Regions from separate parts of the Pseudomonas baltica genome, predicted to be linked through region 2. Evidence: riboswitches for the same ligand, from Rfam matches in the RefSeq annotation. Region 2 holds a riboswitch; each other region holds the start of a gene.

Region 1 (9,705 bases), 1.9 Mb from region 2:
AGCGCGACCTGCCGGCCATTGGCGGCCATGCGGCGCTGTCGCGGCACATCGGCCAGAGCTTGATGGCCGATGAGTTCGATATGGCGTTCTTCCGCGACAAGCCCATCGACCACGGTCTGTTCTCGCCGATGTCGGCGCTGATGCCGTTCAAGGATGGCTGGCCGGTGCAGGTGGTGCCGCTGCAGGTGGGCGTGTTGCAGTTTCCGATCCCCAGTGCCAAGCGTTGCTACAAACTCGGCCAGGCGCTGCGCCGGGCGATCGAGAGCTATCCCGAAGACCTCAAGGTTGCCATCGTTGCCACGGGCGGCGTGTCGCACCAGGTGCACGGCGAGCGTTGTGGCTTCAACAACCCGGAATGGGACGCGCAGTTTCTCGATCTGTTCGTCAACGATCCCGAGCGCCTGACGGACATCACCTTGGCTGAATACGCCACCCTGGGCGGCATGGAGGGCTCGGAGGTGATCACCTGGCTGATCATGCGCGGGGCCTTGTCGGCCAACGTGGTCAAGCTGCATCAAGACTATTACCTGCCGTCGATGACCGGCATCGCCACCTTGCTGCTGGAGAACCAGGCGCGCGAGGTGCCGGTGGATGTACTGCAGCGCCACCGCGACCACATCGGCTATCAACTGGCCGGAATCGAGAAGCTGCCCGGTACCTATCCGTTCGATTTGGAGCGCAGCCACAAGGGGTATCGCTTGAATCGCTTCCTGCATCGGCTGATCGAGCCCGGCTGGCGCCAGCGTTTTCTCGAAACGCCCGAGGTGCTGTTCGAGGAGCATCAGTTGACGGATGAAGAGCGCCGACTGGTCAGCGAGCGCGACTGGCAGGGGCTGATTCGCTACGGGGCGATCTTCTTTTTGCTGGAGAAACTGGGCGCGGTGGTGGGGGTGTCGAACCTGCATATCTATTCGGCGATGAAGGGCTTGAGCCTGGAGGCGTTCCAGCAGACCCGTAATCAGCAGGTGACGTATTCGGTGGCGGGCAAGCGCTGAGGTTCCCCGTAGCGAGGGGCAGGCCCGCTCGCTACAGGTTTTTTGCCACGCTGCGGATCTGCGCCATCAACGCCTCGGCCGCAGGCGATGGCAGGCCGTTGCTGCGGTAGATCAGGCCGATGGGACGCAGGGTGTCGTGCAGCGTCAGGCGCAACGGCTGCAGTTCACCACTGGCCATCTCGTATTCCAATTGGTGTGCCGACACCACGGCGAGCATGTCCGAGCGCATCAGCAGGCCACGGATGATCGCCATGTCGCCGGTCTCTACTACCGGTTCAGGCGACGGGCTACCAATCTGCTGAAAGTGCGCCTCCAGCAGCAATCGCGCTGGAGTATCCGCTCGCGGCAGCACCCAGCGCGCATCATCCAGCTCGGTCAGGTCCAGACTGCGGTCCAGCAGCGGATGCCCGCGGCGTACCAGTATCACCATCTCCTCGGTCAGCAACCGTTCGCCGTGCAAGTCGCTGGCGTAATCGCTGGCACGCAGGGCGCCGAAGACGAAATCCACATCCCCGGCTCGCAGTTCCAGGGCCAGCAGATTGAACGGGCTTTCATTGGTGGCGATGCGCACGCCGGGGTGTTGCTCAAGCAACTGCACGATGGCCTGGGGCAGGATGCGTGTGCGCCCCAGTGGCAGCGCGCCAACCATCACCACGCCTTGCAGCGAGCCCTTGATGGCGGCGACATCGGCGTCGATGCGGCGCAGATCGTTGAGCGCGCGGCGGATCGGATAGAGGATGTCGTGGCTGGCCTGGGTTGGCTGCAGCCCGCGCGCGGTGCGCTCGAACAGCCCCTTGCCGGCGCCGTCTTCGAGGGCCTTGAGCGCGGCGCTGATGGCCGGTTGGGTCAGGCCGAAGGCCTTGGCCACCGTTTGCATGTGGCGGGTTTCGCAGAGTTTGACGAAGATTTCCAGGCGCCGCGTTTGCAGCAGGTACAGCGGTTCGTGGGCGGCATGGCCGAGCAATGCCGGAATGGCCTCCAGCTCAGCCAGCACCCGCACCGCGCGCGGCAGGATGGCTTTGCCATAGCCGCTGAGGAGCATGCCGCTGGCGTGACGTTCGAACAGCGGCACATCGAGGCGGATCTCCAGATCGCGGATGGCTCGGGTGATCACCGATTGCGCGCGCAGCAATACCTCACACGCGCGGGAGATGCTGCCGTGTTCGGCTACACGCACGAAGGCGCGGATCTGCATCAGGGAAGGCAGGGGCTGCTCGGGCATGGGGCGGTTACCAGTCAGGCAATGAGGGCCGATAAGTAAAAAGTATACCAGCCCTAACTGAACGCATTATTGCGTTATGGCGTGGCGTGACAGCATGGCCAGACTAAAAAAGCAGGAGCCTTTGCATGAATAACAACAGCCCCGCCAAAACCGCCCTGGTGGTCAGCGCCCACTCCGCCGACTTCGTCTGGCGCGCCGGCGGCTCGATCGCCCTGCATGCCGCTCAGGGCTACAAGGTGCATATCGTCTGCCTGTCGTTCGGCGAGCGCGGCGAGTCGGCCAAGCTGTGGCGCAAGGGCGCCGAGATGACCGAAGCCACCGTCAAGGCCGCGCGCCGCGAAGAAGCTCAGGCCGCCGCCGACATTCTCGGCGCGAGCGTGGAGTTCTTCGACATCGGTGATTACCCCATGCGCGCCGACAAGGACACGTTGTTCCGCCTGGCCGACGTGTTCCGTCGTGTGCAACCGGAGTTCGTCCTCAGCCATTCGCTCAAGGACCCGTACAACTATGATCACCCGCTGGCCATTCACCTGACCCAGGAAGCACGCATCATCGCTCAGGCCGAAGGCTACAAACCTGGCGAGCAGATCGTTGGCGCGCCACCGGTGTACAGCTTCGAACCCCACCAGCCCGAGCAGTGCGAGTGGAAGCCCGACGTACTGCTGGACATCACCGAGGTCTGGGACAAAAAGTACGCCGCGATCCAGTGCATGGCTGGCCAGGAGCACCTGTGGGAGTACTACACCCGCGTGGCCCTGCAGCGCGGCGTGCAGGCCAAGCGCAACATCGGCATCACGGCGAAAAAGAACATCGTCTACGCCGAGGGCTATCAGAGCATCTTTCCACGGGTCACGGAGAATCTGGGATGAGCAGTGTAGGAAAGACCGGTGTGGTGGTGCGCAATATCCAGCGCGCCGACCAGGCGTTGATCGCAGAACTGACCCAGTACGGCGTTGCCACCGTGCATGAGGCGCAGGGCCGCAAGGGGCTGTTGGCGCCGTCGATTCGGCCGATCCAGCAGGACTTCGCCCTCAGCGGCTCGGCGGTCACCGTGCTGGCGGCGCCGGGGGACAACTGGATGTTCCACGTGGCGGTAGAGCAGTGTCAGCCTGGGGACATTCTGGTGATGGCGCCCAGCTCACCATGCACCGACGGTTTTTTCGGCGATTTGCTCGCGACTTCGTTGAAGGCCCGCGGGGTGCTTGGCCTGGTGCTCGACGCCGGGGTGCGCGATACCCGCACCTTGCGTGAGATGGGCTTTGCCGTGTGGTCGCGGGCGGTGCATGCCCAGGGGACGATCAAGGAGACCCTGGGCTCGGTGAATATCCCGATTGTTTGCGCCGGGCAACTGGTCAATCCGGGCGATGTAGTGCTGGCGGACGACGACGGTGTGGTGATCGTGCGCCGCGATGAGTTGCCCGCGGTGGTCGAGGCCAGCCGCAAACGGGCGGATCTCGAAGAGCAGAAGCGCCTGCGCCTGGCGGCCGGTGAGTTGGGCCTGGACATCTACAACATGCGCCCGCGGCTGGCGGAGAAGGGCTTGCGGTATGCCGATAGTCTGGATGACGTGTAAGGCCTTTAGCCAGGCGGCGTTTATGCCGGCCCCTTCGCGGGCGAGCCTTGCTCCCACAGGTGTTCGACTCGGACGCTGTGGGAGCAAGGCTTGCCCGCGAAGAGTCCGGTAGGACTGGCACTTATGTTTTGTCGTGATGGAGATTCGAACCATGCCCCAAACCCGCATACCCTGCCTGATGATGCGCGGCGGCACGTCCAAGGGCGCGTACTTCCTCGCGGACGATCTGCCCGCCGATCCTGCGCAGCGCGACCGGGTATTGCTGGCTGCCATGGGCTCGCCGGACCCGCGCCAGATCGACGGCATCGGCGGCGCGGACTCCTTGACCAGCAAGGTGGCGATCATCCGCGCATCGACCCGCCCCGGCATCGACGTCGACTACCTGTTTGCCCAGGTCGTGGTGGATCAGCCACGGGTCGATTACGGCCAGAATTGCGGCAACATCCTCGCCGGGGTCGGGCCATTTGCGTTGGAGCGCGGCTTGGTGGCGGCCCAGGGCGAGCAAACCGCAGTGCGCATCTATATGGAAAACACCGGTCAGACCGCCACCGCGCTGGTGCAGACAATCGATGGCCAGGTGCGCTACGACGGCACCGCGATCATCGACGGCGTGCCCGGCAGTGCCGCGCCGGTGATAGTGCGTTTTGACGATATCGCCGGCTCCAGTTGCGGCGCGTTGCTGCCCACGGGCCAGGTGCGTGATCGCATCGACGGTATCGAGGTCACCTGTATCGATAACGGCATGCCGGTGGTGCTGTTGCGGGCCGCGGACTTGGGGCTTACGGGCCGTGAAAGCCGCGCCGACTTGAATGCCGATGAGGGCTTGAAAGCGCGTCTGGAGTCGATTCGGTTACAGGCCGGGCCGTTGATGAATCTGGGCGATGTGAGCGCACGGACGGTGCCGAAGATGAGCCTGATCGCGGCGCCCATGGACGGCGGTGCAATCAGCAGCCGGACCTTTATTCCACACACCTGCCATGCCTCGATCGGTGTGTTCGGCGCGGTGAGCGTCGCGTCGGCCTGTTTGCTCGAGGGGTCGGTGGCCGAGGGGTTGGCGCAGGTGCCGGAGGGCGCGCTGCTGAATGTCTCGGTGGAGCATCCGAGTGGCGAGTTCACCGTGGAGATCCGCCGCGATAACGGCGTGATCACCGGGTGCGGGCTGCTGCGCACCACGCGGTTGTTGTTTGATGGGGTTGTGTGTATCCCTGCAGATCTGCGAAGTCTATGACCCTGACGCGCTAGTCGCCATTCTCTGTGGTGGGGGAGCAAGCCCCCTCACCACAGAGTGATCCTGCAACATTTCGCCTACTGCTTCACCGCCGTCACCCGCCAGATACGATTACCCACGTCGTCCGCCACCAACACCCCGCCGCGGTGATCGACCACCACGCCCACCGGCCGGCCCATGGCGTTCTCGTCCTTATCCAGGAAGCCCGTCAACAGATCCACCGGCGACCCGCTCGGCTTGCCGTCGGCAAACGGTACGAACAGCACTTTGTAGCCGCTGTGCGGTTTGCGATTCCACGAGCCATGCTGGCCGATGAACGCGCCATCGGTAAAAGGTGCGGGCAACGCATTGGCCTCGGCAAACGCCAGTCCCAGTGACGCCGTGTGCGGCCCGACGGCGTAGTCGGGGGCAATCGCCTTGGCCACCAGTTCGGGGTTCGGCGGGCTCACGCGCTCGTCCACATGCTGCCCGTAATAGCTGAAGGGCCAGCCATAAAAGGCGCCGTCCTTGACCGAGGTGATGTAGTCCGGCACCAGGTCGCTGCCGATCTCGTCACGCTCGTTGACCGCGGTCCACAAGGCACCGGTCCTGGGCTCCCAGGCCAGGCCGTTGGGGTTGCGCAGGCCGGAGGCGAAAATCCGTTGCTGATGGGTGAGCGGGTCGACTTCCCAGATCGCCGCGCGGCCTTTCTCGGCCTCCAGGCCGTTTTCCGCGACGTTGCTGTTGGAGCCGACGGTGACGTAAAGCTTCTTGCCGTCCTGGCTGGCAATGACGTTTTTGGTCCAGTGGTGATTGATGGTCCCGCCCGGCAGGTCGACGATCTTGTCGCCGGGGGTGGTGATCGAGCTGGCACCCTGGGCATATTTGAAGTGCAGCAACTGGTCGGTATCGGCCACGTACAGGTCATCGCCGACCAGCACCATGCCGAACGGCGAGTTGAGGTTGCTCAGGAACATACTGCGGGTTTCGGCCACCCCGTCGCCGTCCTTGTCGCGCAACAGGGTGATGCGGTTGGGGCTGGGTACGCCTGAACCGGCGCGGCTCATGACCTTCTTGGCGATCCAGCCCTTGATCCCTTTGCTGTCGTCGGGTTTGGGCGGGGCGTCGGTCTCGGCCACCAGCACGTCGCCGTTGGGCAATACGTACAACCAGCGTGGGTGATGCAATTCGCGGGCGAACACCGCCACCTGGGTGCCCGGTGCGGCGACAGGTTTGGCGCCTTCGGGCCAGCCGACGGCTGGGGCGATGTTGACGGTGGGCAGCAAGGTCTTGTTGGGCGGCGGCAGTTCAGGCCTGGGGCCGGTGCCGTCGCTGACTTGCAAACTGGAGGTTTCGCCGCAGGCGGCGAGGGCGGCGCTGAGACTGATCAGCGCGGCGAGGCGAGTGATGTGCATGGCAGGTTCCCTGTGTTTCCCATTGGTCTTGTTATGTGCAGTGCATGCTGCGCTTGAGCGGTAGAGGTATTGATCGCGGTGTAGGTTCCGGTGAATGTGAGCGCGCCAGACTGGCCCCTTTGCGGGCAAGCCTGGCGCTCACAGGTGTACGACGCTGCAACTGTGTACCGAGGGAGCAAAGCTTGCTCGCGAAGGGGCCAATTGCTTCACCGCATGCCCCCGTCCCACCCAGCGGCTTCATTTGACGCTTACCCGCCAACCCTCTAACCTTCGCGGCGTGTTTCAGGTGCTCGGCCGCCCCACGGCGGGTCGAGTGAAACAGGGAAGCCGGTGAGCGAGCATAGCCTCGCGATTCCGGCGCTGCCCCCGCAACGGTAAATGAGTCAAGGCCGCGCACGTCGCCACTGGTCCTTCGGGGTTCGGGAAGGCGCGCCGCCTGGGTGTGACTGCCCCGCTCATGAGCCCGGAGACCGGCCTGGACGCTTTTATTCAATTGACTGTCGCGCGGGTGAGAGCGGCATCGACGATATTCAGCGAGCCGCCCGCGCGCCCTGTCCTCGACACGGGCGGCGCGGGCACCGTTCGTGCGTCGATGCCGTCTGCGTGCACCAGTAGCGGAGGCTGCCATGACTGAATCCATCGAGCGCGACGAGCGCCATATCGCGCGCATGCTGCGTAAAAAAGCCGTGATCGACGAGCGTATCGCCAACGCGCCCAACGCCTGTGGCCTCCTGCTGGTGCTGACCGGCAATGGCAAAGGCAAGAGCAGTTCGGCGTTCGGCATGCTGGCCCGTGCCATGGGCCACGGCATGCAATGCGGTGTGGTGCAGTTCATCAAGGGCCGCAACAGCACCGGGGAAGAATTGTTCTTCCGCCGCTTCCCCGAGCAGGTGCGCTACCACGTCATGGGCGAGGGCTTCACCTGGGAAACTCAGGACCGCCAGCGCGATATCGCCGCCGCCGAAGCTGCCTGGGAGGTGTCCCTGCAGATGCTCCAGGACCCGGCCATTCACTTCGTGGTGCTCGATGAATTGAACATCGCCCTCAAGCACGGCTACCTCGACCTTGACCGTGTGCTCAGCGACCTGCAAGCGCGCCCGGCCATGCAGCACGTGATCGTCACCGGTCGCGGTGCCAAGCCGGAGATGATCGAGCTGGGCGACACCGTCACTGAAATGGGTATGCTCAAGCACGCGTTTCAGTCCGGTATCGGCGCGCAGAAGGGCGTCGAACTGTGAATCAGGCCCGTCAATGCCCAGCGGTATTGATCGCCGCCCCCGCCTCGGGGCAGGGCAAGACCACGGTCACTGCCGCCCTGGCGCGCTTGCATCGCAATCAGGGGCGCAAGGTGCGGGTATTCAAGTGCGGACCGGATTTTCTCGATCCGATGATCCTCGAACGCGCCAGTGGTGCCCCGGTGTACCAGCTTGACCTGTGGATGGTGGGCGCCGACGAGAGCCGCCGGCTGTTGTGGGAAGCTGCCGCCGAGGCTGATCTGATCCTGATCGAAGGCGTGATGGGGCTGTTCGATGGCACGCCGTCGAGCGCCGATCTGGCGCGGCATTTCGGCGTGCCGGTGCTGGCGGTGATCGACGGCACGGCCATGGCCCAGACGTTCGGCGCCCTGGCGCTGGGCCTGGCCCGTTACCAGGCTGATCTGCCGTTCGCGGGCGTGCTGGCCAATCGGGTCGGCACTTTGCGCCACGCGCAGCTGCTGGAAAACAGCCTGACCGAAGGCCTGCGCTGGTACGGTGCGTTGTCCCGGGACCTGGCAATCGAGCTGCCCAGCCGTCATCTGGGGCTGGTGCAGGCCAGCGAGCTGAATGACCTGGATGCGCGCCTGGACGCGGCCGCCAAGGCCCTTGGCGGCAGTTGCGAAGTGGCGCTGCCGCCGCCGGTAAGCTTTGCTGCGCCCACCCTGGTGGTGGCCGAACCGCTGCTGGCGGGCGTGCGCATTGCGGTGGCCCATGACGAAGCGTTCGCCTTTACCTACGGCGCCAGTCTTGATTTGCTGCGGGCCATGGGCGCCGAGCTGGTGTTCTTCTCACCCATCCACGACGGCGAACTGCCCGCCTGCGACAGCCTCTATCTGCCCGGCGGCTACCCTGAACTGCATCACCTCGCACTGGCTGAAAACCATGGCGTGCTCAAGGGCATCCGCGCCCACCATGCGGCCGACAAGCCCATGCTTGCGGAGTGTGGCGGCATGCTCTATCTGCTCGACGCACTGACCGATGTAGAAGGCGTCCGCGCGCCCCTGGTGGGGCTCTTGAGCGGTGAGGCGGTGATGCAAAAACGCCTGGCGGCGCTTGCGCTGCAAACGGTAGAGCTGCCGGAGGGGGCGCTGCGCGGCCATACCTATCATCATTCATTGACCAGCAGTGAATGCCAGCCCATCGCCCGTGGCATCAGCCCCAATGGCGGGCGCGGCGCCGAAGCGGTGTATCGAATCGGGCGGATGACGGCGTCTTACGTGCACTTCTATTTCCCGTCGAACCCGCAGGCTGTTGCGGCGTTGTTCGCGCCGACATCTGCTTGATGATCTCGATCGCCGTTGTAGCGAGGGGGCTTGCCCCGACAGGCCCGATCAAGCGCACCGCAATTGCCGAAATATTTTCGGGGGCAAGCCCCCTCGCTACAGGTTTACTGAGACAACATGACTGATAACGCCTTCTCCGACGCCGAGCGCGCAGCGGTCTACCGCGCCATCGCCGAGCGCCGCGACATGCGCCATTTCGCCGGTGGCCAGGTGGCTCCCGAGCTGCTGGCGCGGGTGCTGGCGGCTGCCCATCACGCGCCCAGCGTCGGCCTGATGCAGCCTTGGCGTTTCATCCGTATCACCGACCCGGCCCTGCGCACGCAGATCAAGGCGCTGGTGGAGGCTGAACGCCTGCGCACTGCCGAAGCCCTCGGCGAGCGTTCTGATGAATTCATGAAGCTCAAGGTCGAGGGCATCGACGAGTGCGCCGAAGTGCTGGTCGCCGCCTTGATGGATGGCCGCGACGCCCATGTGTTCGGGCGCCGGACCTTGCCGGAAATGGACCTCGCGTCGTTGTCCTGCGCTATCCAGAACCTGTGGCTGGCGGCGCGCGTCGAAGGCCTGGGCATGGGCTGGGTCTCGGTGTTCGAACCCCAGGCGCTGGCCGATCTGTTGCACTTGCCCGCGGGTGCCAAGCCGCTGGCGGTACTCTGCCTGGGTCCGGTAGAAAGCTTTTATCCGGCACCGATGCTGGTGATGGAAGGCTGGCGCAGCGAACAACCGTTGAGCGAGATGCTGTTCGAGAACCAGTGGG
Region 2 (9,705 bases):
GCGCCAAAGTGAAGTCCGACGCAACACAGGGTGCCCCGAAAGGGTGCGCCAGTTGTGGGATTCAAGACAGGCTTTTGCAATGCTGATTTCGCTTCAAGCACTCAGGGCGCTTGCCGCCTGGATGGTGGTCTGCCATCACTTCATGCAGATCTTTTTCGACTTTCACCCGAGCGGTCCGATTGGGCAGTTCTTCACCGATAGGGGGGCGGTGGGCGTCGATATCTTCTTCGTGATCAGCGGCCTGGTGATTTACCTGTCGACCCAGGACAAGGACATGCCCGCCGGGCGCTTTTTGCTCAATCGCGCTATCCGCATCATCCCGGCCTATTGGCTGTATACGGTGCTGATGGGGCTGATGCTGGTGTGCCTCGGCCAGTGGTTGCCGCACCCAGCGGTGGATCTGCCGCATTTCGTCTTGTCGTTGTTGTTCATTCCTGCGGAAAATCCAGGGGGATATGGCCTGTATCCCACCTTGAACGTGGGCTGGACGCTGAACTACGAGATGTTCTTCTATTTGCTGTTTTCATTGGTGTTCACGGTGCCTAAACGTCATCGGCCCCTGATCGTTGCGGCGGCTTTGTTTGTCGTCAGTGAGGTTTTGGGGCGGTACGGCGTGGTCAGTCGCTTCTATGAAAACAATATCATCTACGAATTCCTGCTGGGCATCGGCATCGGCATTCTCTACCGTCGAGGCTGGGTGGCGCAGGGGTTCTGGGCGCCGTTGATGCTGATCGGGGCATCGGCGCTGGCGATCTACGAGCTGGATGCCAGTGACCGGTTGCTGCATTGGGGCGTGCCCAGCGCCATGATCGTGCTGGGCTGCGTGGCCATGGAGCCGTACTTCAAAGGCAGCCGGCTGCTCAAGGCGCTGGGGGACTGCTCGTATTCGGTGTATCTGGTGCATGTACTGGTGCTATACGGCGGCTGGCTGGCCAGCGAACACTGGCAGCTCAATCCTTACGCGGTGTTCGCGGTGTGCGTGCCGGTAATCGCGCTGATCGGGTGGGGTAGCTATGTCTTGATCGAGAAGCGTCTGTATTGGCGGATCAAAGCCTGGACGGATGTACGCCAGACGGCCTCCGCGCCGACGGTTATATCCCGACAAAAATACTAGGACTTTGTCAGCGGGCCAGGTTTGGCGTAAACTGCGGGCAAGTCTGTGAGGAACTTACATGAGCGCTATAACTATTACCGACGCTGCCCATGATTATCTGGCCGATCTGCTGCAAAAGCAGAACACGCCTGGAATCGGCATCCGCGTATTCATCACTCAGCCTGGCACCCAGTACGCTGAAACCTGTATAGCGTATTGCAAGCCCGGTGAAGAAAAGCCTGAAGACACCGCGTTGGGGCTCAAAAGCTTCACCGCTTGGATCGACGCGGTCAGCGAGGCGTTCCTCGATGACGCCGTTGTCGACTATGCGACCGATCGCATGGGCGGCCAGTTGACCATCAAGGCGCCGAACGCCAAGGTGCCGATGGTCAACGAAGACAGCCCCGTCAACGAGCGCATCAACTATTACCTGCAAACCGAGATCAACCCTGGGCTCGCGAGCCACGGTGGTCAGGTCAGCCTGATCGAAGTGGTCGAGGACGGTATCGCGGTATTGCAGTTCGGCGGTGGTTGCCAAGGCTGCGGTCAGGCTGACGTCACGTTGAAAGAAGGCATCGAGCGCACCTTGCTCGAGCGTATCCCGCAGCTCAAGGGTGTGCGCGACGTGACCGACCATACGCAGAAAGAAAACGCCTACTACTGATAGCGTTGGCTGCGTAACCTGAAAAAACGGCACCCGTGTGCCGTTTTTTTATGGGTGAAGAGCTGGGTCGTGGGTTGCGGCACATGGCCGCTTCTCGGGCGATCAACGCCGGTCCTGTTCAATCGCGATACAAGTGAGCATGCCCCGCTCGGTACAACGCGGACTCGCTGAACACGTCATTCCCCAGCACACGACCGACCAGAATCAATGCAGTGCGTCTGAAGCCCTTGCTCACAACCTTCGCCTCGATATCGGCCAGCGTGCCCATCACCCAATCCTGATCCGGCCAGCTGGCGCGATGAACCACCGCTATCGGGCAATCATCGCCATAGTGGGGGCGCAGTTCGTCAAGGATCTTTGCCAGGTGCTGGATGCCGAGATGGATGGCCATGGTTGAACGGTGCTGTGCCAGGCTCGCGAGATCTTCGCCCAGCGGCATGGGGGATTTGTCGGCGTAGCGGGTGAGGATCAGTGTTTGCGAAATATCCGGCAGGGTCAGCTCGGCGCCCAGCAGCGCTGCACAGGCGGCGGTAGCAGTCACACCGGGGATAATCTCCCAGGCAATGCCCAGTGCTCGCAGTTGGCGAATCTGTTCGCCGATCGCGCCATACAGGCTCGGATCCCCCGAGTGCACGCGGGCGACGTCTTGGCCTTGGCTATCGGCTTCGCGCATCGCCTCGATGATCTGCTCCAGATGCATCTCGGCGCTGTTGAGTACTCGATGTGCGCTGTGACCCGCGAGTACCGCAGCAGGTACCAGAGAACCGGCATAGATGATCACCGGACATCGGCGGATCAGGCGCTGGCCTTTGACGGTGATGAGATCTGGATCGCCGGGACCGGCACCAATGAAAAAAACGGTCATGAGAGGCCCGAAGTTGAAAAGGATTCACGTGGGGAAGGTGTCGCCTCGCCATGATACCCGCTATCCAGTACTGACTCCCACCAGTGCCAGAGTGGCCTCGGCTGTCCGTTGACGGTTGACCAGCAGCTGCGGGCGCGACTCCCCAAGCTCTTCGGCCAGCGCCAGCGCGCAGCTTTCCGCTACGCCATAACAGCCGGTATGGGCAAAGGATGTCGGCGAGCGGTGGCTCAGCTGCGAGTCATAAGCCAGCAGTTCGGTGGCGCTGAAGGTGTAGAAGGGCACGCGCAATCGCGCCGCCAATTGCACCAGCCCTGGCTCGTCGGCCTTGCGGTCGAGGCTGGCGATGCCGGCGAGTTGGCCGCGATCCAGATCATTGGTGCGCAGGGCCTGATCGAGCAGGGTGGCCAGAATGTCGAGCGGGCAGCCGCTGCGACAACCGAAGCCGGCCACCAACTGGCTCATCAGGCTGCCTCCTTGCGGCGAAACAGCCAAGCGCTGATCAGGCCCAAGGCCAGCCAGAATGCGGCGTTGGTCAGTTGCGAGGCCCACTTGAACTGGCTTTCCAGCGCCTCGGGCGCCAGGCTGGCATGCACCTCGGGCTGTGGTGCACCAACCCAGTGCGGAATCACCAGGATGACGGCGCCGGCCAGTTTCAGCAGCCAACTGCGGCCGAACACGATCAACGCCAAGGCAACAGCGGTAGAGGCTGCAGTGCCAGCCCACCAGATCTGCCGTTGGCTCAGATCGGCCGCCGCCGTGCCAGGCAGCTCTGGTGGCAGGCCCAGGGTTGGCGCCAGGCAAAATACAGCGTAGCCCGCCAACCCCCACAGCAATCCCTCGCGGGTGCGGCCCGGGGCTCGCAAGGTATAGAGCCCGGCCAGCATCAAGGCAAAACCGACCGCCACCACCAGGTTGCCGCCGGTAGTGGACAGCACGCGCTGCCAGCCGTCTTCCGGCTCCCAGGCCTCAGCGTCATGTTCGTGGGCGGCCATGGCCTCATTGTGTTCATGCACGGCGGCGGGCGCTTTCTCGTAGGTTTCGGCCTGCTGAATCAGCGGCGCCACCCAAAAGCTTTGCAGCAAGGTCAGCAGCAGGGCGCCCAACAGCCCGGTGAAGCCCGCGGTTTGCGCGATACGCTTGATCATCGAAAACCTCAGTGGCAGGGGAAGGCGGCGCTGTGACGGGTGTCGTGCGCGGCGTTGTGCACGGCTTCGATGTGCGAGAAGCCGGCGAAATACACCAGGCACACCCCTAGTGCAGCGGCGCTGAGCGCGGCTATCAGGCGTTGGCGTTGGGTGATGGCGGCGCTGTCGGCGATGGCGCCGGAGGTGATATTGCGGATTGACATGGCAGCTCCCTCTGAAGGTCAGGGTGCGGGAACGGCGCAGACGGCCTGGCATGGGCGCGCGCAGGCAGCCACAGCGCCCGCCCACCGCAGGTATGTGTCGAAAAACGGATTGGGCCGGTCTCCGGGCTCACGAGGGGCAGATGCCAGGGCACCACGCCAGTCAGCGTCACCTTCCCATACCTTGATGCCGGCACAGTGGATCAGACGCTTCTCTCGCTTACCGTTGCGGGGGCAGCACCGGACTGATCGCGGCTTGCCTGTCATGGACGAAGGCAAGATTCACGACGCACCGGTTTCCCGTTTCACCCTGTGAGGGGCACCCAAACGAACGCGTAGGAGAGCATGGGCGTTGCCAAGAGTCAATCGCATCATTCATGTTGGCAGCCCTCATGGCCCCAGGGAAACCTTGCACCGCCGATTGACCTCGTTCCCCACACTCCGTACCCTTGCTGCACTGAGGTTCTGCCCCTTGCGAGGGTGCAGCTAAGAAGGGAACGCGGTCCAACGCCGCGGCTGCCCCCGCAACTGTAAGCGATGCCCGGTTCGACACTGCCACTGCGCCTGCTGCGGGAAGGCGTCGAGTCACTCCAGCCTGTGCTCTTTTGCCAGTCGCTGGCACATCGCAAGCCAGGAGACCTGCCTCGAACCGTTTCTCTTAACAACCGGGCGGGGTGATCCGGTGGCGAACGCACCGTGGGCTCAGCGCACCGCGGCTCTCGTCCCGTATGCCCGCCACTCCTGCCAAGGGCATCCGATGAAAACACTGGCCAAACTTCCCGTCACCATCGTCACCGGCTTTCTCGGCTCGGGCAAGACCACTTTGCTGCGGCACATGCTCGACAACGCGCAGGGCCGGCGTATTGCCGTGATCGTCAACGAATTCGGCGAGCTGGGCATCGACGGCGACATTCTCAAACAGTGCAGCATCGGCTGCACCGACGAAGAGGCCAGCGGCCGAGTCTACGAGCTGGCCAATGGCTGCCTGTGCTGCACGGTCCAGGAAGAGTTCTTCCCGGTCATGCGCGAGCTGGTGGCACGCCGCGGCGACCTCGACCATATCCTCATCGAAACCAGCGGCCTGGCCTTGCCCAAGCCGTTGGTGCAAGCCTTCCAGTGGCCGGAAATCCGCAATGCCTGCACCGTCGATGCGGTGATTACCGTGGTCGACAGCCCAGCCGTCGCCGCCGGGACTTTCGCGGCTTATCCGGATCAGGTCGACGCCCAGCGCAAACTCGATCCCAACCTTGATCACGAGTCGCCGCTGCATGAGCTGTTCGCCGATCAACTGGCCAGCGCCGACCTGGTGATCCTCAACAAGGCTGACCTGATCGATCCGCAGGCACTGGCTGCCGTGCGCGCCGAAGTCGCCGAAGAGCTGCCTGCCGCGGTCAAGGTCATCGAAGCCAGCAGCGGTCGCGTGCCGTTGGACGTATTGCTGGGGCTGGGTGCCGAGTCCGAGGTGCACATCGATGGGCGCAAGACCCACCATGACCATCACGACGGTGATGACCACGATGATCACGACCACGATGCTTTCGACTCGATCTCCATCGACCTGCCACAAGCCGACGAAAGCCTGCTGCTCGACGCCCTGACGCAACTCGTGGTGCAGCACGGCATCCTGCGTATCAAGGGCTTCGCCGCTGTGCCGAACAAGCCGATGCGCTTGCTGATCCAGGGCGTGGGCACTCGTTTCGACAAGCACTTCGACCGCGCCTGGCGCAGCGACGAAGCGCGTATCACCAAGCTGGTGCTGATCGGCCAGGAGCTCGACGCTGCGGCCCTGGAAGCACAATTGCGCGCTGCGTTGTCCGCCTGACCCATGCACCTGCTCAGAACCCAGCCCGGCGGCTTTGTCCCCGACGACAGCATCGCCGACCTGGGACAGACCCCCGCCGAGCTGGTGATTCTGTGCAGTGGCGACTCCCATCTGGCCATGCTCGCCGAGGTCGCCCAGCAGTTGCCGGACGACTACCCCACGCTGCGCCTGGCCAACCCCATGCAGGTGCAGAATCACGCCTCTGTCGACCTTTACGTCGATCAGGTGCTGCGCCACGCCAAGGTCATCCTGTTGTCGTTGCACGGCGGCATCGGCTATTGGCGCTACGGCGTCGAGCAACTGCTGACGCTCAAGGCCCGCGGCACGCAGCTGATTATGGTGCCGGGTTGCGATAATCCAGACCCAGAGCTGAGCGCCCTGAGCGGCGTGCCGGCGGCGGAGGCCGAGCGGCTTTGGCATTTCCTGCGCCAAGGGGGCGTGGATAACGCCCGCAATCTGTTCAATTGCCTGGCCGATCGCTGGCTGGGCCTGCGCGGTTATAGCTGGCAGGAGCCACAGGCGCTGCCGCGCACCGTTGTCTATCATCCGCAAAAGCCCCAGGCTGACCTGGATTTTTGGCGTCAGCACTGGCTGCGTGAAGCACCGGTGGTGCCTATCCTCTTCTATCGCTCACACCTGCAGTCGGCGAACACGGCATTTATCGATAACTTTTGCCAGGCGTTGCAGGCAGCGGGGCTCAATCCTCTGCCTATCGCGGTGGCCAGCCTAAAGGAGCCGGCGTGCCTGAGCGCCGTCGAAGGCTGGCTTGACGAGGTGCAGGCGGCGGTGATTCTCAACACCACCGGCTTCGCCCAGTCGACCCCTGAAGCGCCCCATATCAGACCGTTCCGGCGCAATATCCCGGTCATCCAGGCCATCTGCGCCCAGGACAACGAACCGGCCTGGACCGCTAGCGCGCAAGGGCTTGGCTCCCGCGACCTGGCCATGCATATCGCCCTGCCAGAACTGGACGGGCGCATCATCAGTCGGCCGATCAGCTTCAAGGACTTGGCCTGGCGCAGCGAGCGCAGTCAGTCCGATGTAGTCTGCTACCGGCCGCACCGCGAGCGCATGGACTTCGTCGCCGAGCTGGCCCGGCGCTGGGCCGAGCTGGCGCGCCTGCCCAACGGGCAAAAACGCGTGGCGTTGATCCTCGCCAATTACCCGACCCGCGACGGCCGTATCGGCAACGGCGTGGGCCTGGATACGCCGGCGGCGGCGCGCAATATCCTGCGCGCCATGGCCGAGCAGGGGTATCCAGTGAGCGATATTCCCGCCGACGGTACCGCACTGATCCATGCGCTGCTGGGCGGCGTGACCAACGACCCGGACGGGCTCGACCAGCGTCCGTGCCATCAAAGCCTCGACATGGATACCTACCTGCAGGCCTTCGCTCGCTTGCCGCAAGCCAATCAGGACGCGGTACGCGCGCGCTGGGGCGAGCCTGACAGCGACCCGATGTGCCGCAACGGGCGGATGATGGTCGCCGGTCTGCGCTTTGGCCTGACCTTCGTCGGTATCCAGCCGGCGCGCGGCTTTCAGGTCGATCACAGCGCGGTCTATCACGACCCGGACCTGGTGCCGCCCCACGGTTACCTGGCGTTCTACTTCTGGCTGCGCCATGCCTATGGCGCCGATGCTCTGATTCACGTTGGCAAGCACGGCAACCTCGAATGGCTGCCGGGCAAGGGCGTGGGCTTGTCCGCCGCCTGCTGGCCGGACGCCCTGCTGGGGCCGATGCCGAATATCTATCCCTTTATCGTCAACGACCCAGGCGAGGGCGCCCAAGCCAAACGCCGCACCCAGGCGGTGATCATCGATCACCTGATGCCGCCGTTGACCCGCGCCGAAAGTTACGGGCCGCTGCGCGATCTGGAACTGCTGGCCGATGAATATTACGAAGCGCAGTTGCTCGATCCGCGGCGGGCGCTGGAGCTACAGCGTGACATTCTCGCACTGGTGCGCGAAGCCCGTCTGGATCAGGAGCTGGCGCTGGATGCCGACGCTGAAGCGGCGGTCTGGCTGCCGCGGCTGGACACGTACCTGTGTGATTTGAAGGAGTCGCAGATTCGCGACGGGCTGCATATCTTTGGCGAGTCGCCTCAAGGTCGCTTGCGCATCGATACCCTGGCGGCGCTGCTGCGCATTCCTCGCGGCGATGGCCGTGACGGTCGTGGCAGTGTGTTACGGGCGTTGGCGAAGGGCTTCGGCCTGGGCTTCGATCCGCTCGATTGTGACCTAGGTGAAGCCTGGCAGGGCGACAAGCCCTTGGCTTTGGCGCAGATCAGCGCCGAGCCCTGGCGCACCCATGGCGATACCCGCGAACGGCTCGAGCTGTTCTCCTTGCAGCTCATAGAGCAGGCGCAGCAGGGCGGTCTCACGCTGCCGGACGATCCTGCCTGGGAGCCGACCCGGTTGATCGTCGACGAGCTGCTCACTCAGGTGGCACCGCGTCTCGACGCCTGCGGCGCGGCAGAGATCACCGGTTTGCTCGATGCCCTTGGCGGCCGTTTCGTGCCGGCGGGTCCAAGCGGCGCGCCAAGTCGCGGGCGCCTTGACGTGCTGCCCACAGGGCGCAATTTCTTTTCGGTGGACGTGCGCAACCTGCCGACCACCACGGCCTGGCGTATCGGCTTCGCCTCGGCCAACCTCATTCTCGAACGGCATTTGCAGGATCACGGCGATCATTTGCGTCAGCTCGGATTATCGGTGTGGGGCACGGCGACCATGCGCACCGGTGGCGACGATATCGCCCAGGCCATGGCGCTGATGGGCGTGCGGCCGGTGTGGGCGACGGGCAGCCAGCGCGTCGATGACTTCGAGATTCTGCCGGTGAGCCTGCTGGATCGCCCACGGGTGGATGTCACACTGCGGGTGTCAGGTTTCTTCCGTGATGCCTTTGCCAATCTGATCCGCTTGTTCGATGCGGCCGTGCAGGCGGTCGCCGCTCTGGACGAGCCGGAGGACCAGAATCCACTGGCGGCGCGGGTACGTGCCGAGCGCGAGGCCTTGCAGGCTCAAGGGATCAGCCGCGATCAGGCCGAGCGCCAGGCCGGCTGGCGCATTTTCGGGGCCAAGCCCGGCGCCTATGGCGCGGGCGTGCAGGGGGCGGTCGAAGGCCGTTTGTGGCAGAGCCGTGAGGATCTGGCCGAGGTCTATCTCAATTGGGGGGGCTATGCCTATGGCGCCGCCGACGACGGCACGCCGGCGCGTCAGCAGTTCGCCACGCGGCTGGGCGAGGTGCAGGCGGTCGTCCAGAATCAGGATAACCGCGAGCACGACCTGCTCGATTCCAACGATTACTACCAGTTTCAGGGTGGCATGCTCGCGGCCGCCGAGACCTTGAGTGGCCGCAGCACCGCCAGCTACCACGGCGATCACAGCCAGCCCGACGTGCCGCGCATCCGCACCCTCAAGGAGGAGCTCAACCGCGTGGTGCGCGCCCGCGCCGCCAATCCGAAATGGATCGAGGGCGTCAAACGCCATGGCTACAAGGGCGCCTTCGAGCTGGCGGCGACCGTCGACAACTTGTTCGCCTTCGACGCCACCACCCAGTTGATCGACGATCACCAGTACGCGCTGTTGGCCGATGCCTATGTGCTGGATGCCGATACGCGCCAGTTCCTCCAGCAGCACAATCCGGCGGCCCTGCGCGATATTACCGAGCGCCTGCTCGAAGCCCAGCAGCGTGGCCTCTGGGGGGCGCCCGGCGAGTACCGCCAGGCGCTGGAAAACCTTTTGCTCGATATTGAAGAAGACGCCTGAACCCTCATGACCCACGAGACTGCCCATTTCCCCCTGGCCGCCGTAGTGGCCGCCGATTCACTGAAGCTGGCGCTGTGCCTGACCGCCATCGATCCGCAGATCGGCGGTGTGTTGATCGAGGGGCCCAGGGGCATGGCCAAGAGCACCGTCG
Region 3 (9,705 bases), 700 kb from region 2:
GGCGTCTGGCCTTGATCAGGATGAGCGCGAACGCCGGCGCGCCGACCAGCGCGGTAATCACCCCGATGGGCAGCACCTGGCCGCTGATGAGGGTGCGCGAGATGACGTCAGCGGCAATCAGGAACACCGCCCCGGCCAAGGCGCTGGCCGGCAGCAGGCGTGCATGGCGCAGGCCCACCAGCAAACGCATGGCATGGGGGATGACCAGGCCGACGAAACCGATGGAGCCGACCAGCGACACCAGCACGGCGGTCATCAGTGCGGTGCTGCCGATCAGCACGTATTGCACCGGGCGCACGGCGACACCCAAGGCCGCTGCCGAGTCGCTACCAAAGGTGAAGGCATCCAGCGCGCGCCGGTGCCACAGGCATACCGACAAGCCCAGCAACACCACCGGCACCGCCAGGGTCACCGCCGGCCAGCGCACGCCGCTGAGGTTGCCCAGCAGCCAGAACATGATGCCCCGGGCCTGCTCGGCGTTGGCCGATTTGGTGATCAGGAAGGCCGTGAGGGCGTTGAACAGCTGCGAGCCGGCGATACCCGCGAGGATGATCTGCCCGCGGGCACCCGCCGCGTTGCCTGCGCGTGCCAGCAACACCACCAGCACGAAGGCGAGCACCGCGCCGCTGAACGCGCCCATCGACAACGAGATGGCGCCGCCACCGATGCCGATCAACGCCACCAGCACCGCACCCGTCGAGGCCCCCGCGGAAATCCCCAGCAGATACGGCTCGGCCAACGCGTTGCGCAACAGCGCCTGCAGCACCACGCCGCACGTCGCCAGACCCGCGCCGCAGGCCGCCGCCACCAGCGCGCGCGGCAGGCGGTAGTTCCAGATGATGCCTTGATCGATCGCATCCAGCGGATAGTTGCCCAGGCCCAGCTGGTTGGCCAATGTCTGCAGCACCACGCTGGGCGCCAACGGCGTTTCACCGATCGCCACACCGGCCAGCAAGGCCAGCGCCAGCAGCGGCAGCACCCAGCTCAGGCGCAGCAGCAGTTGGCGCAAGGCGACAGCGAGGCTGCGGGTCATTTCGGCAGCTTGAAGTGGTCGATTGCATCGGCGAGGCCATCGATGCCATCGAACATGCGCACCGTGGCTTCCATCGACTGCGCGTCAAGGATCACGATGCGGCCGTGCTTGACCGCCTCCATGTTGCGCGCCACCGGATCGTTCTTGAGGAATTCGAGCTTCTTCAGGTAGTCATCCGCCGGGAAGCGGCGCCGATCCATTCGCGCAATCACCAGCACCGTGGGATTGGCCTTGGCGATGCTCTCCCAGCCGACGGTGGGCCATTCTTCATCCGACTGCACCACGTTGTGCAGGCCGAGGGTCGTCGCCATGAAATCCGGCACGCCTTTGCGCCCGGCCATATACGGGTCGCTGGCCAGGTCCGGGCTGGAGAACCAGAACGCCACGGTGGCGTTGTTCAGCTGTTTGGCCGCGACCTTGGCCTGCGCCGCCGCCAGCCGCGCCGCCAATTCGGCGTTGAGCTGAGTGCTGCGGTCACTGACGTCGAAAATCGTCGCCAACTGGGTGATGGTCTTGTACAGGCTGTCGATACTGAACGGGCGCAAGCGGGTGCCGTCGGCGCCGACCAGATTGTCTTTGCCTTCGCAATCGGTGGGCATCACGTAGGCGGGGATGTGCAGGTCGTTGAACTGCTCGCGGGTGGCCACTGCGCCCTGCGGGCCGACCGACCATTCGAACTGCACCGCCACCAGGTCCGGGCGCTTGTTGATCACTGCCTCGAAGCTCGGTTGATTGTCGGCCAGGCGGGGCACCTTGGCGTCGATGCTCTGGTACGCCGGCAGTACCGGGTTGAACCACAGCGAAGTGCCGACCAGGCGCTCGCCAAGGCCTAACGCGTAGAGAATCTCGGTGGTCGACTGGCCGATGGTCACGGCTTGGCGCGGCGCCTGTACGAAGGTCAGCGGGGTGCCGCAGTTGTCCACGGTCAGCGGGTAATGGGTGGCTGCGGCAGACGCCGGACTACAGGTGATCAGGCCGGCCAACAGGCCGTTCAACATAAGGGCTGGACGAATCAATGACATGAAAAATGCTCGCTACGAACTCCGGACACCCCGCCGGTGGGTACTCGATACTGCGGCCGGCAGGTCTCCTGACTGGCGTGTCATGGCTGCATTCCAGCCTTCCCGGGAGGGCCCAGTGGCGGTACACGGAATGCGGCTCGACGCCTACAGTTGCGGGGGCAGTTCCGTTTCACGGCGGGTGGGCGCGTGACGGATTCCCTATTAATCCTGTGAAGGAACCAGCGGGGGTATGGTACGTGATTGTTTTTGCGGGAGGAAATGCTGATCTGCGTCGCGAAGGACGTGAGGTGCAGGTCGTTTGCTCGGGTTTGTTTCCAGGCGCCTGGAACGCTGCGCAGCCTCATTGGCACGCGTCTATTCCGGTGGATCGGGTAATTGATAGATCCTTACGCGTACGTCCAATCGTTGAGTAGCAAAAAAACAGGTTTTTGGATGTGGGACGATTCCGAAATCTGCGGGAATTAATCCTACGCAGCTCTGTAGCGGTGGATCTGGAGCGGTTTTTCCTCCACAAAAAAGCCCCTCGCAAGGGGCTTTTCGTTCTACTGCGTCAATCAGCGTTGCGCTTGTGCCAACTCGGCGGCGTAGTCGCCTCCAGCAACTTTCTGAGGCTCTACCGGCCAGGCTTTTTCATCGATGTCCAGATCCTGAAACTTGGCCGCATCGAATACCGGTTGCTTGACCCCGGCACGACGCTGTTCATCGTAGTCACGCATCACCCGCAGGCCGACCTTGAACAGCAAAAACAGCGCGGTCAGGTTGACGAACGCCAGGCCGGTCATGGTGATGTCGGCGAAGGCGAAGACGGTGGACAGGTCCTGGGTCGAGCCCCAGACGATCAGTACCATCACCAGTGCGCGGTAGCCCAGCAGCACGAAGCGATTGCGGCTGAGGAACTGCAGGCTGTTCTCGCCCAGGTAGTAGTTGTAGAGGATGCAGGTGAACACGAACAGCGACAGCGCGATGCTGACGAAGGTGCGCCCCCAGTCACCGACCACCGCCGCCAGGGAGTTCTGGGTCAGGGCAATGCCGTCGCCTTCGAAACCAGGGGTGTAGAAGCCCGAGAGCAGGATCAGCAGCGCGGTGCAGGTGCAGATCACGAAGGTGTCGAGGAACACGCTGAACGCCTGTACTACGCCTTGAGCGGCCGGGTGGCGCACGGAGGCGACAGCGGCGACGTTAGGGGCGCTGCCAAGGCCTGCTTCGTTGGCGAATACGCCGCGCTTGACGCCCATGACGATGGCGCTGCCAAGCAGGCCGGCGAAGGCCGGGTCGAGGCCAAACGCGCTCTTGACGATGGTGGCGAGCATGGCCGGCACGTGGTCGATCTGGGTGAAGATCACGTACAGGGTCACGCCGATGTAGGCCAGCGTCTTGATCGGTACCAACAAATCGGAGACTGAGGCGATGCGCTTGATACCGCCCAGGAACACCACGCCCAGCAACACGGCGAGGATGATGCCGGTGTAATGCGGGTCGTAGCCGAAGGCATTCTGCAGCGAGTGGGTCACGGTGAACGACTGCAGGCCCATGAAGGCGAAGCCGTAGGTGACCAGCAGCAGGATCGAGAACACGATCGCCATCCAGCGCAGATTCAGGCCGTGCAGGATGTAATAGGCCGGGCCGCCGCGGTACATGCCTTCGCCTTCGCTGCGCTTGTAGACCTGGGCCAGGGTGCACTCGAAGAAGCTGCTCGCCATGCCGACCAGGGCCGTGACCCACATCCAGAACACCGCACCTGGGCCGCCCAGGGTCACGGCGATGCCGACACCGGCGATGTTACCGGCGCCGACGCGCCCGGCGAGGCTCAGCATCAAGGCCTGGAAGGAGCTCAGTTGGCCACCCTGACCACGGATAGACTCTTTGAAAACACTGAACATGTGCACGAAATGGCGGAATTGCACGAATCGTGAACGCAGGGTGAAGTAGCTCCCCAGTCCGACGATCAGCACGATAAGGACTTTCCCGGAAAGGAAATCATTGATCATTTCAAGCATGTTAGGTGCTCCCTCTTGTTGTTTTGACCTGTAAAGACAAGCGCAACGGACGCGTCACCGCGAAAGGGGGGCATGATTGGCTGATACATACTCTGTGACAATTTCGCGGGTTGCTCCGATTTGGTGCGACTTGATGCTATTATGGCGTCTGTCGCACCAATTCAAAGCTGGGTCATGAGTCAACATTTCAGTACCAATCTAAAACTTGCCTGCAGCCACTACCGCTCTATCTCGGAAGTCTGTCGGCTGCTGGTGATCAACCGCGCGCAGTTCAACAAGTACCTTAGCGGGCAAAGCCAGCCAACGGCCTACAACCTCAAGCGCATCGGCGACTTTTTCGGGGTCGAGGATTACGAGCTTGGTTTGCCGCCCGAGCAATTCGCGCGTTTGATCGGTGCCCGCGCATCCTCCGCGCCGACGCCAGCACCGCAGGACCCGTTGCTGGCTATGCTGGCGCCGCTGCGGGAAAAGGCCGCAGATCTGTCGCGCTACTGCGGCTATTATTTCGAGTACTCCAACTGCATGTCGGTGCCGGGCACCATCCTGGTGTCCCTGGTGCATCTGCGTGAGGAGCAGGGCACGTTTCTGTTCGAGCGCCAGGAGCGTCAGGAGCGTTCCAGCACCAGCGATCCCCACGCCGACGACTGGGTGCGCTGCCGCTACCTGGGGGCCGCGTTCGCGTTGCAGGATCGGCTGTTTCTGGTGGATTTCGAATCGTTGACGGTCAACGAGATGAGCCAGACCATCCTTATCCCCAGCTTCAAGAGCCGCATTACGCGCCTCAACGGTCTTAAAACCGGGGTGTCCAGTGGCGACCGGCGCAACCCGGCCTGCACCCGTGTGGTGTGGGAGTTTCTGGGGCTGGAGATCAACCGCATCAACGCCTATCGTCAGGTGCGGCTTTATCATCCAGATGATGCGCTGATCGACGATGACGTGCGCAGGCGCTTGCAGGCCATTCCCAATGTGCACGGTTTGTACGAAGTCGAATGACGGTTGCGGGTTGACACTCTATTGCCAGCAAGGGCAGCATTGCCCCATGAACACGCACAAACTCGACCTCACGACCACCACCACGACCGCCTCTGGCGGCCCGTTGGTGTGTACCTGAGTCGAATCGGTATGCAACAAAGGCCCCGCCAGCAAACACTGGACGGGGCCTTTTGTTTTCTCCGTCCAGGCTGGCCAACGATGGAGAAGGACGATGAAAAAAGCTCTGCTGGTGATCGACATGCAAGTCGGTTTGTTTCATGGACCGCAAGCGCCTTTCGAGGGGGAGCGGGTGCTGGCCAATATCAATGCGCTGATCGTGGCAGCCCGAGCTGCCGGAGCGCCTGTGGTTGTGGTTCGCCACACCGGCCCCGAAGGCTCGCCAATCGCGGCCGGCAGTGCGCTATGGCAAGTGGTGCCGGAGCTCGGGGTTGATGTTCATCAGGATCATTTTGTCGACAAGACTCGACCTAGCTGCTTCTTCAACACCGGGCTGGCCGAATGGCTTGATGACGCGGGGGTAGGGGAGTTGGTGATCTGCGGGATGAAGACTGATTATTGCATCGACAGCACTGCCCGTCTGGCCGGGGACCTGGGCTTCAAGGCGGTGCTGGTGGCGGATGCCCATACCACGATGGACAGTCCGGTGTTGGACGCTGCGGCGATCATCGCGCATCACAATCAGGTATTGGCAGGGCCGTTCGTGAAATTGCTGTCGACTGCCGAGGTGAGCTTCCAGGGCTGATCCCGCCTGGTGGTTTGCTGCAGCCAGTGCTGGCCTCTTCGCGAGCAAGCTTTGCTCCTACGGGTGTACGACGCCATTCCAGTCGACTCTGTGGGAGCAAGGTTGCGCGTTCGGCGGCGAAAGCGATTGCCGCAACGCCACCGCCAGCCAGTCAAGCTGCTGGTTAACGCCCCGCGCGACGCAGCTTGCTTCTATAGGCCACTGCCAGCATGGCCAACCAGATCGGAATCAACAGCACCGATTCGTTGATGCCCGGCGTCATCGCCATGATCACCAGAATGCCTGCCAGAAATGCCAGGCAGATATAGTTGGTGATCGGGTAACCCCAGCTCTTGTAACTCGACACCTGGCCTGAAGCGCGCAGCGCACTGCGAAACTGGAGGTGAGTAATGGTGATCATGATCCAGTTGAGCACGAGCGCCGCGACCACCAGGGCCATCAGAATTTCCAGCGCCTTGGCCGGCATCACGTAGTTGATCAGTACGCACACGCCGGTGGCTGTTGCCGAGACGCCCAATGCTGCGAGTGGCACACCGCGAGCGCTGACCTTGAGCAGGCTCTTGGGCGCATTGCCCTGGTTGGCCAGGCCGAACAGCATACGGCTGTTGCTGTACACGCAACTGTTATAGACCGACAACGCCGCTGTCAGCACCACCACGTTGAGCAAGGTGGCAACGATGTTGCTGTCCAGTGCGTGAAAGATCAGCACGAAAGGGCTGCCGCCGGTGACGACGTTCTGCCACGGATACAGCGACAGCAGCACGGTCAGCGCGCCGACATAGAACAGCAGAATGCGGTAGATGACCTGATTGGTCGCTTTGGGAATGCTCACCTTGGGATCATCGGCTTCGGCTGCGGTGATACCGATCAGCTCCAGGCCACCAAAGGAGAACATGATGAAGGCCATGGCCATCAGCAGGCCGCGCACGCCATTGGGGAAAAAGCCGCCGTGCTGCCAGAGGTTGGCGACACTCGCGTCCGGGCCGCCATTGCCGCTGGCCAGCAGGTAGGCGCCAAAGACGATCATGCTGATGATAGCGATGACCTTGATCATCGAGAACCAGAATTCCATCTCGCCGAACACGCGCACATTGAGCAGGTTGATCAGGTTGATGGCCACGAAAAAGATCGCCGCCGACATCCAGGTCGGGACGTCAGGCCACCAGTACTGCATATAGACGCCGACCGCCGTCAGCTCGGCCATGCCCACGAGCACATACAGCACCCAGTAGTTCCAGCCGGCCATGAAGCCCGCCTGCGGGCTCCAGTAGCGCGCGGCAAAATGCGCGAAGGTACCGGCAACCGGCTCTTGGACCACCATTTCGCCAAGCTGGCGCATGATGAAAAACGCGATGACGCCGGCAAGGGCGTAGCCGAGGATGACCGATGGGCCGGCCATGGCCACGGTGTGAGCCACGCCCAGGAAAAGCCCGGTGCCGATGGCCCCGCCCAGGGCGATCAGCTGGATGTGACGGTTCTTGAGGCCGCGGCGCAATTGGCCGGGGCGCGCTTGCTGTTCCATTGAAAATCCTTCGTACTTGACACGGACTGACCTGTGCCGAACGCCGCAGCGTCTGCCATTGACGTTGGCATTGCGTGCAAGCTGGCGATCATTGTTTGTGGTGAAGCGAGAGGTAGGCCTTGCTGCCGGCCCGTTACACAGCATACCAGCTGAGGAACATGTCCAGCGCGCCATCGACTACTTCGGCCTGGCGCTCGGGCGACAGAAGTGATTCATTAAGTGTCACCTGCGGCCAAAAAGCGAAGGACTTCATCAGCGCGTGTATCTGGGTGGCAGCAAAACCGGGATCGACGGGCTTGAGGCGGCCGTCTTTCTGGGCTGCCCGCACCCACACGCTGACCGTCTCCTCGCGTTCGTTTATACGCGTGACCCACACCATGGCCCGATCAGGCGAATGAACCGTAGCGCCAATGGCGATACGCGCCAGATCGATGCAATTTTGGTCACACAAACTGGCCATCTTGGCTTCGAGCAGTTCGCGCAGTTGTTCGCGCAATCCCACATCGGGACGGTAGGGGTCGTCGGAAGCGGGCGGAAAGCGCGACCACAGTCGCTCCATGATTTCCGCGAAAAGTTCTTCTTTACTGGGGAAGTGGTTGTACACCGTGCGCTTGGAGACTTCGGCACGGGCCGCGATGCGGTCCATGCTGGTGACCTCGAAACCGTTATCGCGAAACTCGTCGATGGCAGCCTCGACGATGGCTTCGCGTTTGCGGTCGGTCAATCTCGGGGGCAGGGTGGTCATGGGGGCTCTTGAATGAAAATAAGTACACTGACCAGTTTACTTGGCTGGGAGAATGATGCAAGCTAGAAACTACACTGTGTAGTGTACCTCTTTCGTTTTACCGTCACTCGGTCGGGCCAGCCCGCCAGCGCCGCACCTTTCATGGAGTCATGCCGCCATGTCCCACCCCTCAAATACCCTCGCCCCCGTCAGCGCGTCCAGCCATACCCCAGCCACCCTGCGCCAGCTGGACGGTCGCTACGTCAACCACGCGCCGCGCCATCGCGCCGGCACCCTCAAGACCCTTGGGATCATCTGGAACAGCCTGTTCAACAAACCGGCCGATACCCGTCCTGCGGCACCTATTCCAGTGCAAGCCATTACCCGTCACCAGTTGCTGGCGGCGCCCGACAACGGCGTCTGGCGTCTCGGCCATTCCACCGTGCTGCTCAAGCTCAACCAGCGTTTCTGGTTGACCGACCCGGTGTTCGCCGAGCGCGCATCCCCGGTGCAGTGGGCCGGCCCCAAGCGTTTCCATCAGCCGCCCATCAGCCTTGACGAGCTGCCGCCACTGGCCGCGGTGATTCTCTCGCACAATCACTACGACCATCTGGATCACGCCACCATCCTCGCCCTCAAGGACCGCGCCGAGCACTTCATCGCGCCCCTGGGCGTCGGCAAGACCTTGATCGAATGGGGCGTGCCAGCGGCCAAGGTGCATGAACTCAACTGGTGGCAGTCGGTGCGCTTGTACGGCGTCGAGTTGGTGGCGGCACCGTCCCAGCACTTCTCCGGGCGCGGGCTGCGCGACGGCAACAAGACCCTGTGGGCATCGTGGGTAATCATCGCCGACAAGCATCGGGTGTTCTTCAGTGGCGACACCGGCTACCACAGCGGCTTCAAGCTGATTGGCGAGCGCTTCGGGCCGTTCGACCTGACGCTGATGGAAACCGGCGCCTACAACGTCGACTGGCCGGATGTGCACATGCACCCCGAACAAAGTCTGCAAGCGCATCTCGATGTGCGTGGGCGCTGGCTGATGCCGATCCATAACGGCACCTTCGACCTGGCCCTGCATGCCTGGCACGAACCGCTGGATCGCATTCAGGCGCTGGCATGGGAGAGCAATGTGCGCATCGCCACGCCGGAGATGGGGCAGCCGTTTTATCTGGATTACCCGAGCCCGTGTGCGCCGTGGTGGATTGGCGTGGTGGAGGGTGAGGTGGCCGCGGTGACGCAGGGGAACGAACAGAAGCCGGATTGGGAGGGGATGGCGCGGCCCAACGGGTCAGGGGTGAGCCAGAGTTGACGGTGGCGCCATCTGCGACTGAATTTACTCGCAGATGGCGTGTGCGATGTCCAAACAACAAAATTGATTATTTGGTTGTTGAACCTCAGCGGTGTGTGACGTGGCCTGAACCCTGTACGCCGCTCAAGGGCCTGGGCTATCGTCAGATCGAAGGCGAGACCAGAAGATAATTGCCTGTTTGGCAAGTCGCAGTTTATCCAAGCGCTGATCAGCTATGAGGGCCAGACCGTTTTCTTTGAACGATCTGACCAGGCAGCCCCTGGATGCTTTTCTTCATGGCGCTCATCAAGGCCAGCGTAGGTAATCAGCGGCTTCAATGTGTGGACCGTTGCCCAATCGTGAGCCGCATGAGTGGGGGATATT

What was found. A riboswitch is a leader RNA that binds a small molecule or an ion and turns the genes downstream of it on or off. The one in region 2 is predicted to bind cobalamin.
Region 1: it holds a riboswitch for cobalamin, as region 2 does, so the genes downstream of both, cobO (cob(I)yrinic acid a,c-diamide adenosyltransferase) here and cobW (cobalamin biosynthesis protein CobW) in region 2, are expected to answer to the same signal.
Region 3: it holds a riboswitch for cobalamin, as region 2 does, so the genes downstream of both, REH34_RS01705 (ABC transporter substrate-binding protein) here and cobW (cobalamin biosynthesis protein CobW) in region 2, are expected to answer to the same signal.

The regions. Positions count from the first base shown of each region.
Region 1 is NZ_CP134771.1:1,508,411-1,518,115, reverse strand. Features, by position in the region: gene REH34_RS06630 (gallate dioxygenase) at 1-995, shown strand, start outside; gene REH34_RS06625 (LysR family transcriptional regulator) at 1,027-2,217, opposite strand; gene galB (4-oxalmesaconate hydratase) at 2,343-3,086, shown strand; gene REH34_RS06615 (4-carboxy-4-hydroxy-2-oxoadipate aldolase/oxaloacetate decarboxylase) at 3,083-3,790, shown strand; gene REH34_RS06610 (4-oxalomesaconate tautomerase) at 3,942-5,018, shown strand; gene REH34_RS06605 (sorbosone dehydrogenase family protein) at 5,096-6,412, opposite strand; cobalamin riboswitch at 6,680-6,906, shown strand; gene cobO (cob(I)yrinic acid a,c-diamide adenosyltransferase) at 7,039-7,650, shown strand; gene REH34_RS06595 (cobyrinate a,c-diamide synthase) at 7,647-8,951, shown strand; gene bluB (5,6-dimethylbenzimidazole synthase) at 9,069-9,705, shown strand, end outside.
Region 2 is NZ_CP134771.1:6,283,720-6,293,424, forward strand. Features, by position in the region: gene REH34_RS28595 (acyltransferase) at 80-1,114, shown strand; gene nfuA (Fe-S biogenesis protein NfuA) at 1,173-1,757, shown strand; gene cobM (precorrin-4 C(11)-methyltransferase) at 1,876-2,622, opposite strand; gene REH34_RS28610 (cobalamin biosynthesis protein) at 2,683-3,084, opposite strand; gene REH34_RS28615 (CbtA family protein) at 3,084-3,767, opposite strand; gene REH34_RS28620 (CbtB-domain containing protein) at 3,776-3,970, opposite strand; cobalamin riboswitch at 4,065-4,309, opposite strand; cobalamin riboswitch at 4,411-4,629, shown strand; gene cobW (cobalamin biosynthesis protein CobW) at 4,725-5,789, shown strand; gene cobN (cobaltochelatase subunit CobN) at 5,793-9,554, shown strand; gene REH34_RS28635 (ATP-binding protein) at 9,561-9,705, shown strand, end outside.
Region 3 is NZ_CP134771.1:352,540-362,244, reverse strand. Features, by position in the region: gene REH34_RS01710 (iron ABC transporter permease) at 1-1,033, opposite strand, end outside; gene REH34_RS01705 (ABC transporter substrate-binding protein) at 1,030-2,055, opposite strand; cobalamin riboswitch at 2,096-2,293, opposite strand; gene REH34_RS01700 (alanine/glycine:cation symporter family protein) at 2,610-4,052, opposite strand; gene REH34_RS01695 (helix-turn-helix transcriptional regulator) at 4,227-5,045, shown strand; gene REH34_RS01690 (cysteine hydrolase family protein) at 5,257-5,787, shown strand; gene REH34_RS01685 (amino acid permease) at 5,951-7,309, opposite strand; gene REH34_RS01680 (TetR/AcrR family transcriptional regulator) at 7,443-8,054, opposite strand; gene REH34_RS01675 (MBL fold metallo-hydrolase) at 8,212-9,342, shown strand; gene REH34_RS01670 (hypothetical protein) at 9,656-9,705, opposite strand, start outside.